3 regions of the Mesorhizobium sp. M2A.F.Ca.ET.042.01.1.1 genome follow, and region 1 is predicted to be linked to each of the others. Evidence: predicted binding sites of a transcription regulator. Region 1 holds the regulator's gene; each other region holds the start of a gene.
The links. Region 1 encodes LexA, which represses DNA repair genes until DNA is damaged. Its sites were predicted from a motif close to TGTTCNNNNTGTGTTCNG; they were not measured.
Positions count from the first base shown of each region.

Region 2: EOA23_RS30370 (sel1 repeat family protein) is a predicted target of LexA. The motif match lies at 1,878-1,895, and genes of this name have one in related genera.
Region 3: uvrA (excinuclease ABC subunit UvrA) is a predicted target of LexA. The motif match lies at 1,125-1,142, and genes of this name have one in related genera.

Region 1 covers NZ_RZRX01000064.1:1,888-6,155, forward strand. The annotation lists partial or broken gene EOA23_RS12260 (ComEC/Rec2 family competence protein) at 1-414, shown strand, start outside; gene lexA (transcriptional repressor LexA) at 408-1,142, opposite strand; gene kynU (kynureninase) at 1,596-2,843, shown strand; gene EOA23_RS12275 (alpha/beta hydrolase) at 2,903-3,733, shown strand; gene glp (gephyrin-like molybdotransferase Glp) at 3,777-4,268, opposite strand, start outside.
Region 2 covers NZ_RZRX01000314.1:1,540-5,807, forward strand. The annotation lists gene EOA23_RS30355 (AMP nucleosidase) at 1-377, opposite strand, end outside; gene EOA23_RS30360 (hypothetical protein) at 650-853, opposite strand; gene EOA23_RS37000 (hypothetical protein) at 920-1,054, opposite strand; gene EOA23_RS30365 (DUF2147 domain-containing protein) at 1,251-1,592, opposite strand; gene EOA23_RS30370 (sel1 repeat family protein) at 2,031-2,297, shown strand; gene EOA23_RS30375 (ABC transporter substrate-binding protein) at 2,740-3,861, shown strand; partial or broken gene EOA23_RS30380 (biotin/lipoyl-containing protein) at 3,914-4,268, opposite strand, start outside.
Region 3 covers NZ_RZRX01000186.1:6,904-11,171, forward strand. The annotation lists gene uvrA (excinuclease ABC subunit UvrA) at 1-963, opposite strand, end outside; gene EOA23_RS24105 (hypothetical protein) at 1,981-2,199, opposite strand; gene EOA23_RS24110 (ATP-dependent Clp protease proteolytic subunit) at 2,330-2,953, opposite strand; gene EOA23_RS24115 (SRPBCC domain-containing protein) at 2,958-3,434, opposite strand; gene EOA23_RS24120 (metalloregulator ArsR/SmtB family transcription factor) at 3,431-3,745, opposite strand; gene EOA23_RS24125 (cupin domain-containing protein) at 3,791-4,120, opposite strand.

The sequences.
Region 1 (4,268 bases):
GCTCTCGATATCGCCGACCCGGTCGACCTGCCGCCCGGCTCGCCCTTCTACTGCACCGGCGACCTCTGCATTGGCCGGCATCCTTCCGGCGCGATCGTCGCGCTCGCCGAAAACCGCGACAGCGCACGGCCCGCCTGCGGTTTTGCCGACCTCATCGTCATCAACGATGCGACGGCCTACAATCCCTGTTGGGATCAGCGCGTGCTTGTCGTCACCAAGCGCCAACTGGCGCGTGACGGCAGCGCCGCCGTCTTCTTCGATCCACAATCGGCAACAGCGCGAGCAGCCATCCAATATGCGGTCGAAAAGCCATATCGGCCCTGGCACGAGCAGCGCAAATATACCCGCGAAGCGAGGGGACTGCCACCTTATGAAAAGCCTGAGAGGGCCAAGCCCTCGCAGCCGGATCAGTAGCGGCGGATCAGCCCGACGAGCTTGCCCTGTACCTTGACCCGATCCGGCCCGAAGATGCGGGTCTCGTAGGCCGGGTTGGCGGCCTCCAGCGCGATCGAGGCGCCCTTGCGGCGGAAGCGCTTGAGCGTTGCCTCCTCGTCATCCACCAGCGCCACCACGATCTCGCCCGGGCTTGCCGTGCTGACGTTGCGGATGATGACGGTGTCGCCGTCGAAGATGCCAGCCTCGATCATCGAGTCGCCCTTGACCTCCAGCGCATAGTGCTCGCCGCCCATGATCATGTCTGGCGGGACCGAGATCGAATGCGTTTGGTGCTGGATGGCGTCGATCGGCACACCGGCGGCGATGCGGCCCATCACCGGAATGGACACCGCTGAAGCGGCGTCGTCATCATTGCTGGGTGTCGGCGTACGCGAGGGCGCTGCCGGCTTGACCTGGCGGCTTAGATTGCCCTGACCGCCCTGGATGACGCTTGGCGAAAATTTCTTCGCGGCATTCAGGCCGGGCGCGATCGAGTCGGGCAGGCGCAAGACCTCCAGCGCGCGCGCCCGGTTCGGTAGCCGGCGAATGAAACCGCGTTCTTCCAGCGCCGTGATCAGCCGATGAATGCCGGACTTCGAGGCGAGGTCGAGCGCTTCCTTCATCTCGTCGAAGGATGGAGGGATCCCGCTCTCCTTCAGGCGTTCATGGATGAACATCAGGAGTTCATGTTGTTTGCGCGTCAGCATTGGCGGCCCCCACGGGTTCCGAAACCAGAATCAGAAAAACAAACCCAGAACAAACACTATCTGTTCCAGTTGTGTTCCGCAACCGTTTAAAGTTTAATGAATTTCTTAAGGCTGCCGAAAGAATGTTGCATCGGACGCTGCCCGGCCGCCACCGGTTGGGCTGTGTCATTGATTCCGCTCGATTTTGCAATTCTCCTTATGCTGAAATTGAGAGCCGACATCGTCGCGAAGGTGCTGAAGGGATCCCGTCAGCTGACGCAACCATGTGCCGTACCGTGAACGAAACGAACTCAAAATGCCAACCTTGGCTACGATTCCGATCCTCAGCCTTTGCCGTCTATGGACCAGCTAACATAGGACAGAAGGTTCTTGCCGGGTTGCGGACGGTGATGGGACAACCGTTGGCCGCCGGAGGGATGTAGCGGCCTGGGTCGAAATGGAGGCGGTAGCACAATGAGGGGAATTCCCGATCTTGCCGAGGTCGAGGCGATGGATGCCGCGGACCCGCTGCGCCCCTTGCGCGATCGCTTCGTCCTGCCGGAAGGGGTGATTTATCTCGACGGCAATTCGCTGGGCGCTGCTTCAATCAATGTCTTCAACGAGATCGAGACGGCCGCGAAGCAGGAATGGGCGCAGGATCTCATCCGTGCCTGGAACACCGCCGGCTGGTTCGACATGCCTGTCAAGCTGGGCGACCGGCTCGGGCGTCTGATCGGCGCCGCGCCTGGCCAGACTGTGGTATGCGACACCACCTCGATCAACATCTACAAGGTCCTGCATGCGGCGCTCGCAATGCGACCGGACCGCCCGGTGATCGTCGCCGAAGGCGACAGCTTTCCGACCGACCTCTACATGGCGGAGGGGGTGTCCTCGACGCGGCCCGGCACGGTGCTGCGGCTCGAAGGCGTCGATGCGCCGACGATCGAGGAACTGATCGACGACCGTGTCGCGGTCATCCTGGTCAACCACGTCAATTACAAGTCCGGCCGGTTGCGCGATATGGCGGCCCTGACCCGCAAGGCCCATGACGCTGGCGCGTTGATCGTCTGGGACCTCTGCCACACGGCCGGCGCCCTGCCGGTGGATCTCGATGGCTCGAATGCCGATTTCGCGATCGGCTGCACCTACAAATATCTCAATGGCGGACCGGGCGCGCCGGCCTTCATCTACGGCGCCACTCGCCATCATCCCCACATCAGCCAGCCGCTCAGCGGCTGGTGGGGCCATGCCCGGCCCTTCGCGTTCGAGCAGGGTTATGCCGCCGGCTCAGGCATCCGGCGATTCCTGTGCGGGACGCAGCCGGTGTTGTCGATGCGGGCGCTGAAAGGTTCGCTGGATCTCTGGGACGAAGTCGACATGACGGCCGTGCGCGAGAAAAGCGTCGCGATGACGGATCTGTTCATCCGGCTTGTCGAAGCCAGATGCGGCGCTTTCGGTCTCCAGCTGGAAAGCCCGCGCAACGGGGCCGAGCGCGGCAGCCAGGTGTCGTTCGCCCATCCGCATGGTTACCAGGTGATGCGCGCCTTGATCGAGCGTGGCGTGATCGGCGATTTCCGCGCTCCGTCGACCGTCCGTTTCGGCTTCACGCCGCTCTATGTCGGCTACCGGGACGTCTGGGACGCCGTCGAGGTGCTGGAAGACATCCTGCGCACGGGCGCCTGGCAGGAGGCGCGCTATGCGATCAAGGAGGCCGTCACCTGACTTCGAATGGCATGCCGAACAAAGACAACTCGAAATCGATCTGATCGCGGGAGGGGCCGGTGCTGGGACACCGCATTGTCGACTGGGATGACGCCTACGCCAACGGCGCGAACATCGCTGGGGGCGACCGCTGGCCGGCGGCCTGGGACGGCCCAGCTCAGGCATTTCGCGAAAAGCTGTTGGCGCAGGGCAGGGCGCGGCTCGACATCGTCTATGGCGAGGCGCCGCGCAGCCGGTTCGATCTCTTCCTTCCGCCTGCCGCATCGAAGGGGCTCGTCGTGTTCATCCATGGCGGCTACTGGATGGAATCGGACAAGACATCCTGGTCGCATCTGGCCGCCGGCGCTGTCGGTCGCGGCTTTGCCGTCGCCATGCCTTCCTATACGCTGTGCCCGCGGACCAGGATCGGCGGCATCGTCAATGAAGTCGCGGCCGCGATCGGCAAGGCGGCGGCCATGGTCGATGGCCCGCTGATGCTGACCGGTCACTCGGCCGGCGGACATCTCGCCAGCCGGATGGTGACGACGACTTCGCCGCTGGGCGCCATGGTGGCGAAACGCATACGCATGGTCGTTTCGATTTCAGGCCTGCACGACCTTCGGCCGTTGATGTTCACGGCTTTGAACGAGACGCTGAACATCGACGAGCGGGAAGCGTTGAGCGAAAGCCCGGCGCTGCTGCGGCCCGTGCAAGGAACCCGCATCACCTGTTGGGTCGGCGGTGGCGAGCGCTCGGAGTTCCTGCGCCAGAGCGCCTTGCTCGCCAACATCTGGACCGGGCTTGGCGCCGCTGCCCAGTCAGTTGTCGAGCCGGATCGGCATCATTTCAACGTCGTCGATGGTCTCGCAGATCCGGAGCATCCCCTGACCCGAACGCTGGTGGACGAATAACTATCGACGTCGCCGATTATGAACGACCGGCGTTGTCGATCTATCAGCGCAGCATAAGCACGCTGCATTCGGCGCCAACCTCCGCGGCTAACGCGAAGGGCTCGCGCAAGATCAGGCCGTTGGCGTCGGCGAGCATCCTGAGCATCGAGGAGTCCTGGATGCCGAAAGGCGTCGCGACCAGCGTGCCGGCGTCTTCGCGCACCACGGCGCGAACATAGTCCTGCCTGAGATCGTTGGCCGGCATCGCGGCGCCCAGCCTGGCCGTTCGCACGTCCTGCCTGAAATTGCGGCCGCCGAGCCGGGCAAGCAGCGGCTTCAGGAAGAGCTGCGAGCAGACGATGCTGGCCACCGGATTGCCTGGGAGGCCGATGCAGCGGACATTGCCAAGCCGGCCGAACATCAACGGTTTGCCGGGGCGCATGGCGATCTTCCAGAAGTCGAGCCGCATGCCTTCCCCGGTCAGCACGTCATGGATCAGGTCGTGGTCGCCGACCGAGGCGCCGCCGAGCGTGACGATGACATCGGCGCCCGCCTG
Region 2 (4,268 bases), on a different contig from region 1:
TCCAGGAAGGCGAAATGCAGCGGAATGGGCGTCGTCGATTCCGACACCGTCACCGTCACGCCGTGGTTGCGCATGATGAGGCGAAGCTGCTCGATGAGGTAGTTCTCGAACAGCTGCGGCTGGGTGATGGTGGTGGCGAAATGCCCGGGCGTCGGCATATGCCCATAGGCCTGGCGCGAGTCGACCTGGCTGAACGAAGTCGTGGTGACGCCGATCTGCGGATAGAAGGCCCGGTAGCGCTTGCTCTCGTCGGCGCCGGCGGCAAGAGCGGCGAAGGAATCGCGCAGGAATTTGGTGTTGCGGTCGTAGAGCGCCTGCAGCGCCGCGACGGCCTTTTTGGCGTCATGGAAGCTCTGCGCGCCGAAAGGCTCCGGCATGACGACCGATTCGATGGCTTGGGGGTAGATTCGCTTTTCCATGTCTCAATATAGAGATTCAGGATGGCGCTTGGGAGGGGGATGTGGGACCGCGAGAGCCGATAGCGTCGATTTTCTTCGGATGTGTTTAATGCATGTCGCCCAGAAGTGTGCGCGGTTCTGGGACAACGACATGCAGCAAAACAAAGACTTAAAGCGCCTCGCCTGAACCCGGTTCAGCGCGACGCGCTTTAAGGCGCGCTGGCTACGAGCCAGTCGCGCCGTTCGACACTCTATAAAGCTTGCCCGCGCTGCAGGCTGACCAGCAGCACAAAGCCGACGCTCCTGTTCTTGTTCGCCGGCGCCTCGATCCTGTGGCCGGTGTCGGCGCGCATCATCGGCACAGCCAGCACCGGGGCGGCGAGCAGCATCAGGATGAGCGTCGCCCGCGGCAGCAGCCTCAGGATCTTCGTTGTGGTGGCGGCGATGCGGTTCATTTTGGTGGTGTCCCGATTTTCAACGTGGTCGATTTTCAACTTTGTCGTTTCAGCGCGTCGCTTGGTTCACGGAGCCGAGAATGAAGCCACGGGCCGTTCCCACAAGCGGGCCGAGTGGCCGCCTTCGGCCACCAGGATGGCGAAGAGCATGCCGAATAGGCTCATCAGCAGGCAGACGACGGTGAAGCGACGGGCAAGCATTTCTCTCTCCTTCAATGCGGGAGAGAATGCCGCAATGCCTCTGAACCGGTTCTGAGACCGGTATTCATCTGCGGTTCAAAATGATTGACGAGGTCTCAAGCCGCCGCCGGCGACAAGACCGTTCGGCGGAGCGCCGCCGCCGCAAAAGAAAACGGGGCCGCTCGGGGCCCCGTTTCGGATGATCTCGGAAGGTCAGTTACAGCTTGTGCCAGGTCTGGCTCTTGCAGATCAGGCCGCCGAGCACGCAGCCGCTCATCTTGAGCGATGTGCCCGACAGCGTCGCCTTGCCGGAATAGGTCTTGTCGGTTTCCGGGTCGGTGATGGTGCCGGTGTATTTGTTGTCGCCGGCCGCCTTGAAGGAGCCGATCGTCTTGCCGGAGTACTTGCCGGATTTCAGCGTGATGGAGAACGCATCGCTGCCGGCGATCGCCGCCGTTGAGCCGGCCTGCGTCTTCCAATTGCCTTCGATCGGGTCGGCCCACGCGGCGCCCGCCATGATCAAGGTGGCCGCCAGGGCCAGGCTCGTCTTTCGAAACATCTTGTGCTCCTCCCAATGGGCATGCGGGGACTCCGGCCCGCCTTCCAGTCCCTTACGCAAAGGTAAAGCTAGTCCAGCTCCCGCCAAAACAAAAGCGGTGCCGCTACGGAAGGTTGTAGCGTTTTTCGCCTCGCGCATGGCCGAAAATGAACGGCACTGGAAAAACGCTTCGGTTCCCGTGGTTAGCGAAGTCTTGATTCCGCTCCCGCCAATTTTCATCGAATTTGACGCAAAACCCCGCAAACGCTGGATTCCCATGCTTAACGGTTTCCCGCGTTTACCTCTTGTTTTAGCTTTGTTTTCCGCAAATTAAGCAAGCCATTTAACGACGGATTCAAGGCCAGGCTTCATCCTCGAAAGCATCGAAAGAGCGGCCCGCCCCGAGGGAAATCAAGGGACAGAAGGAGGCAGCTCTCGGGAGCCAGACAGGGGATTGAAATGGCACGCTTTGAAATGCTTGAAGACGGCTTCGGCGCCATGGGGGCAACTGCCCAGGCCGACATTCTTTTCGAACTGGGCATGATGTATGCGACCGGCCGCGATTGCGAGACCGATGTCGTCGCCGCCCACAAATGGTTCAACATCGCCGCGATCAAGGGTTCGGTCCGCGCCGCCGAGCTGCGCTCGGAACTGTCTGCCACCATGTCGAAGGTGGAGATCGCCATGGCGCTGCGCGAAGCCCGCGAATGGATGACGATGCACTGATCCTGCGCGCAGCGCTGAGAGGTTGATTTGGACAAGGCCGCGAAAAGACGGCCGGCCCACAAGACCAAGAACGCGGCAGGCCAACAGGGCAAAGCCGCGCCGACCATGATCCCGAACCGAAGGTCCACGCAGTGAAAAGTGGAGTGCGGTTTTCGGATAAGATCATGGTCCACTAGAAACAGGGAAGCGAGCGGGTTTCAGGCGCGGGGCGTCTGGGGAGCTCGACTGCAAAAGCCGCGACCGACCGAAACAAGGTCGGCGCGGCTTTTTGCATTACGCCAGGTGATCACGCGGGCGCGTGGCCCAAGAAATCCTCGCCGGAATGAACCAAAACGGGTCTCATTGTCCTCTCGACAGTCTCGGCGAAGGGTGAAATTGTCCCGGCTCTGTGAAAGAAGCGCGGCCCATGCCGCCGCGCACAAGTGGAGGAGTTCTTATAACCATGAAAAGATTGGGTATTTTGAGCGCGGCCGCATTTGGCCTGATGATGAGCGCCCCGGTTGCCTTTGCCGACGACATCACCATTTCGGTGGTCGGCCCGATGACCGGCCAGCTCGCCACCATCGGTGACCAGTTCAAGCAGGGCGCGCAGGCTGCCGCCGAGGCCATCAACGCCGCCGGCGGCGTCAACGGCTCGCAGATCAAGCTCGACATCGAGGACGACCAGTGCGATCCGAAGCAGGCGGTGTCGGTTGCCAACCGCATCGTCGCCAACGGCGTCAAGTTCGTCGACGGCCATGCCTGCTCGGGCTCGAGCATTCCGGCCTCCGCCGTCTATGCCGAAGCCGGCACGCTGATGATGAGCCCGGCCTCGTCGAACCCGGTGCTGACCGACGCGGCCGCCAAGTCCGGCTGGCCGACGATCATGCGTCTCTACACGCGTGACGATGCGCAGGGCGCCTTCATCGGCCCGTGGATCGCCAAGAAATATGCCGGCAAGAATGTCGTCGTCCTGCACGACAAGAGCGCCTATGGCCAGGGCGTTGCCGACGCCGTCAAGGCGACGATGAATGCGGGCGGCCTCAAGGAGGTCGACTATGAAGGCATCAATGCCGGCGAGAAGGACTATTCGGCCCTCGTCACCAAGCTGAAGGAACTCAAGGCCGACGTCGTCTATTTCGGCGGCTACCACCCCGAGGCCGGCCTGATCCTGCGCCAGGCGGCGGAGCAGAACGTCAAGTTCCAGCTGATCATGCCGGACTCGATCGCCTCGCCGGAATTCTGGCAGGTCGCCGGCCCGGCCGGTGAAGGCACGCTGTTCGTCTTCCCGTCGGACCCGCAGGCCAAGCCCGAAGCGAAGGACGCGGTCGCCAAGATCAAGGCCGGCGGCTTCACCCCGGAAGGCTTCACGTTGTTCTCCTATGCCGTGATCCAGGCCGTCGCCGAAGGCGTCAAGCGCGCCGGCACCGACGATCCGGCCAAGGTCGCCGAGGCGCTCAAGGACGGCAAGCCCATCAGCACCGTCGTCGGCGAGGTCATCTTCGACGAGAAGGGCGACCTCAAGAACGCCAGCTACGACATCAACCAGTGGCACGACGGCAAATACGCGCCGATCCAGCAGTAAGTCGGTTCTGTTTGTGTGAAGGTGGCCGGGGCTCGTCCCGGCCACTTTCGTTTTATCGCTGGTCCTCCGTGAACCGCACCAGCACAGTGCCGTCGCTGACCTGTGCGCCCTCGGCCGCGATCTCGGCGATCACCCCGTCATGCGGGGCAGCGATCATGTGCTCCATCTTCATCGCCTCGAGGATCAGAAGCGGCTGGCCCTTGATCACGGCATCGCCCGCCGCTGCCCTCACCAGCTTGACCAGCCCCGGCATCGGCGCGCGCAGGCTGCCCGAGGCGCTACCCGCCTCGTCGGCCTTGGCCAGCGGATCGGGAACCGTGAAGGTGTAGCCCACCGCGCCTTCGAAGACGGTGACACGGCCTGGCCAGCGGACCGCGCGCGGCATGGTCCTCAGATCATGCGTGTTG
Region 3 (4,268 bases), on a different contig from region 1:
CGAGACGTTCTCGTCCGGCACGACGAGGTTGGGATCGATGGCGCGCTGGCTGCCGAGGCCGTCGCAGGTCGGGCAGGCGCCGAACGGGTTGTTGAAGGAGAACAGCCTCGGTTCGATCTCGGGAATGGTGAAGCCGGACACCGGGCAGGCGAATTTTTCCGAGAACAGGATGCGCTCATGCGTCTCGTTCTTCGACTTGTTGACCGAGTCCTCGCCGGTCAGGCTGGCATCGAGCGGCCTGTCGGCGAATTCGGCCACAGCCAGCCCGTCGGCGAGCTTCAGCGCCGTTTCCATCGAATCCGCGAGCCTGGTCGCCAGGTCCCCGCGCACGACGATGCGGTCGACCACCACGTCGATGTCGTGCTTGTACTTCTTGTCCAGCGCCGGCACGTCGGCGATCTCGTAGAAGGTGCCGTCGACCTTGACGCGCTGAAAACCCTTCTTTTGCAGCTCGAGCAGTTCCTTGCGGTATTCGCCCTTGCGGCCGCGCACGATCGGCGCGAGCAGATAGAGGCGGGTGCCTTCGTCCAGCGCCAGCACGCGATCTACCATCTGGCTGACGGTCTGGCTCTCGATCGGCAGGCCGGTTGCCGGCGAATAAGGAATGCCGACGCGCGCGAAAAGCAGGCGCATATAGTCGTAGATCTCGGTGACGGTGCCAACCGTCGAGCGCGGGTTGCGCGAGGTGGTCTTCTGCTCGATCGAGATGGCGGGCGACAGGCCGTCGATCTGGTCGACATCCGGCTTCTGCATCATCTCCAGGAACTGCCGGGCATAGGCCGACAGGCTCTCGACATAGCGGCGCTGGCCCTCGGCATAGATGGTGTCGAAAGCGAGCGACGACTTGCCGGAGCCCGACAGTCCAGTCATGACGATCAGGCTGTCGCGCGGCAGGTCGAGATCGATATTCTTGAGATTGTGTTCGCGCGCCCCGCGAATGGAAAGATATTTATGGTCGGCCATCGCCGGTCGCCGCCTCAGATCTGGAATTTGCTGGATTGGGCGGGTTTGTCCCGGCCATCCCCTATGTAGGTATTTTTGCCGCCACGTCGAGAGACGCCACAATCTCGACGGAACAAGCCGATCATGGGTTTAACCGCCTTTCGCGCGAGCGGGCAAGCGGAAAGAACAAAGGCCGAACACGCTCCTGACAAAGCGTTGTGGAAACAGTTGCGTTGATCACCGTTCAACTGTCGTTCGAAACGGTGTGGAGACAAGTGCCGCCTATGCCGCCTTGTTGATCCACAGAGCCGCTTGGCTTACCCGCACGTAACCTCCAACCGATCACATTTTTCCGTAACCGGCTATTCAACGGTTGACGTCGCGGACCCAGGGGAGCAGTCTCCAAGGCGTCAACGAAGCCGGCCGTCTTTCGATGGCCTCGCCGCCCAACAGGCGGCCTGCGAGACGCCGCAGGCGATAGCGATTAGCGCTTCGAACGACATTGTCGCAACGGACCCAGGAGCGGAGCATGACGCCACCGGACAGTCCCTTGAGGCTCCACACGGAGATGGAGCCGCGGCGGGCATAAGTGCCAGGGCAGACTTGAAACGCCAGCCCGACAAACCGTGACTTGCCGATTCCCTACAATCAGAGACCATAGTCGGATCGTCGGCTGAATGCCGCGTTGCATCCGAAACAGAACGCCGGCAGTCCACTCCCGGCTAAAGTTGGATTTCAGATCCATGAAGCCCCATCCGTCTGCACAGCAGGGATGGGGCTTACATTTTTGCGATCATCCAGGTTCGCCGTCGGTCGGAGACTCCCCCAACTTCGTCATCCTTGGGCTAGCGACGCAAAGCGGAGCGAAGACCCAAGGGTCCATGCCGTTACGTCAGCCGACGAGCGCAGCGGAGCAGAATTCTGAACCGTGGCAGCACGTTGAAGTCACGGCATGGATCCTCGGGTCTGCGCCGCGTCGCTTCGCTCCTTGCTCCGCCCGTGGATGACGAAAACGCGCTTCGGTCGATCGCTGCTAAATCAGTGGTTCGGCGGCTTCATGCCGCCCGTCGCCATGTCGACGGTGATGCTGCCGCCGATCCTGACATCGGTGTTGCCGATCTTGAACGAGCCGTCGCTGCCGGCGGGCTGCGCGTCATCGGGCTCCGGCTGCGGCGCCGGTTTGGCGATGCGATAGTCGCCGCTGACGCCGGGCAGTTTCTGCGACGGGCTGTCGTCGGCCAGCGCGGTGCCGGCCATCAAGGCGCCGGCAAGAGCGGCGAGGGCAGCACATAAATGAACGGACCTGATCATGCGCGGACTATAGGGACGCGGCTGGAGTGAGGCCAGACGCGCGGCGATCAAATTGCCGCGCGTCTGGCCCGCGATGTCAGGCGGCCTTCTTGCGCGTGTCGTAGACGTGGTCGACGAGGCCCCAGTCCCTCGCTTCCGCGGCGCTCATGAAGTAGTCGCGGTCGAGCGTGCGCTCCACTTCCTCGTAGGTGCGGCCGCAATGCCTGGCGTAGAGCTCCGTCATATGATGCTTGGTGCGCACGATGTCCTCGGCGTGGCGCTGGATGTCGGAAGCCTGGCCCTGGAAGCCGCCTAGCGGCTGATGCAGGACGATCCTGGTGTTGGGCAGCGCGATGCGGCGTCCCGGGGAGCCCGCCATCAGGAGAAACGAGCCCATCGAGGCGGCGAAGCCCATGCAAACCGTCGACACCGGACAGGAGATGTATTGCATCGTGTCGTAGATGGCGAAGCCGCTGGTCACCATGCCGCCGGGCGAGTTGATGTAGAGCGAGATCTCCTTGTCGGGATTTTCGGATTCCAGCGACAGAAGCTGGGCGCAGACCAGCGCCGAGACGTTGTCGTTGATCTCGCCGTTGATGAAGACGATGCGCTCGCGCAGCAGCCGTGAAAAGATATCGAAGGAACGTTCGCCGCGGCTCGATTGCTCGATGACCATCGGCACCAGATTGGCAATGCTCATGACGGGTTTCCTAGGTTCTATTTGATCAGGCAGCGCGCAACATCATGCACGGCGCATTGGCGGCGGTCGGGGTCTTGCGCGCATAAAGCGAGAGCCCGCAGCCGGCGCCCGAGACGGCGACCAGAGGCTGCGCTGCCGGCACGAAGCCGTCATGCACGATCCGAAGATGCGTGCCTCCGGAGGCTGTCCGGGCCAGCGTGAAGGTGACGATGCTTTCAAAGGCGGGAAGCTGGTCGGCATCCTTGTCCGCCGGCCGCTCGCGCCAGGAATAGCGCAGCAGCCGGCCGGGCTCGGCTTCCAGCACCTCGCATTCGATCGGCGCATCCGGTCCGGCAAAGGTGAAGCAGCTGCCAGCTTCCGCCTTGATGTCATTCGGCATCATCCAGGCGGCCAGCAGTTCCGGCTCGGTCAGCGCCCGCCAGACCTTTTCCGGAGGATCGGCAAGCTCGCATTCGAAGCTGAGCGGGGCTTCGTTGACCGTCGGGTTTTCGGTTGCCGTCATTGGTCCATTCCCTTCAGAACCGTCTTCAACTTCTCGATGCGTTCCGGCCAGAAGGCGCGGTAGCGGTCGATCCAGCCGAGCAGCGGGTCGAGCCCTTGCGGATCGGCTCGGTAATAGGCGTTGCGGCCGGCGCGGCGCTCGACCACCAAGCCGGCGCCGCGCAGCACGGCAAGGTGCTGCGAGACCGCCGGCTGCGACACGCTCATGCCGGCGCGCAGCTCGCTCACGCTCATCTCGCTGGCGGTCAGCCGCTCATAGACGGCGCGACGGGTGGGGTCGGCGAGCGCCCGGAAAATTTCTGCTTCGATCATGCGGAAAACATAAGTCGATACTTATTGATTTGGCAAGCGCTGTTTTTATGATGTCCAGCGCTTCACCGGATTCACGGCTCCGTCGAAGCTTGCTTCGAAGATCGGCGATGCGAGCACGGCATGGATGTGGAGCATGCCGGACCCAATGTTGCGAAAGCAATGCCTGCGATGCGCCGGGATGATCAGCGACTGCCCCGCAGTCAGTACTGCTCGCCTGTCTTCGATCCACATTTCGGCCTCGCCGGCAATCACTGTCAGCACTTCTTCTACCGAATGCGAATGGGTCGGCGCACCGGTTGCCGGTTCGACCCACTGTTCGAATATGCAAAGCTCGGCCGCGCCGTTGGCGGCGGCAACACGCATCCGCGTCTCCACTCCGGTCCGCCAAAGTTCGCGCGGCTGATCCTCATGTGTCAGGGTGTTCATTCGGAGATATCCCCTTTCGTTTCCCACACCAGGACACTACCTCTTGCTGACATTCCTTGACAGAAGCATCGGTTATGCTAGAACGAAAGAGGAACAA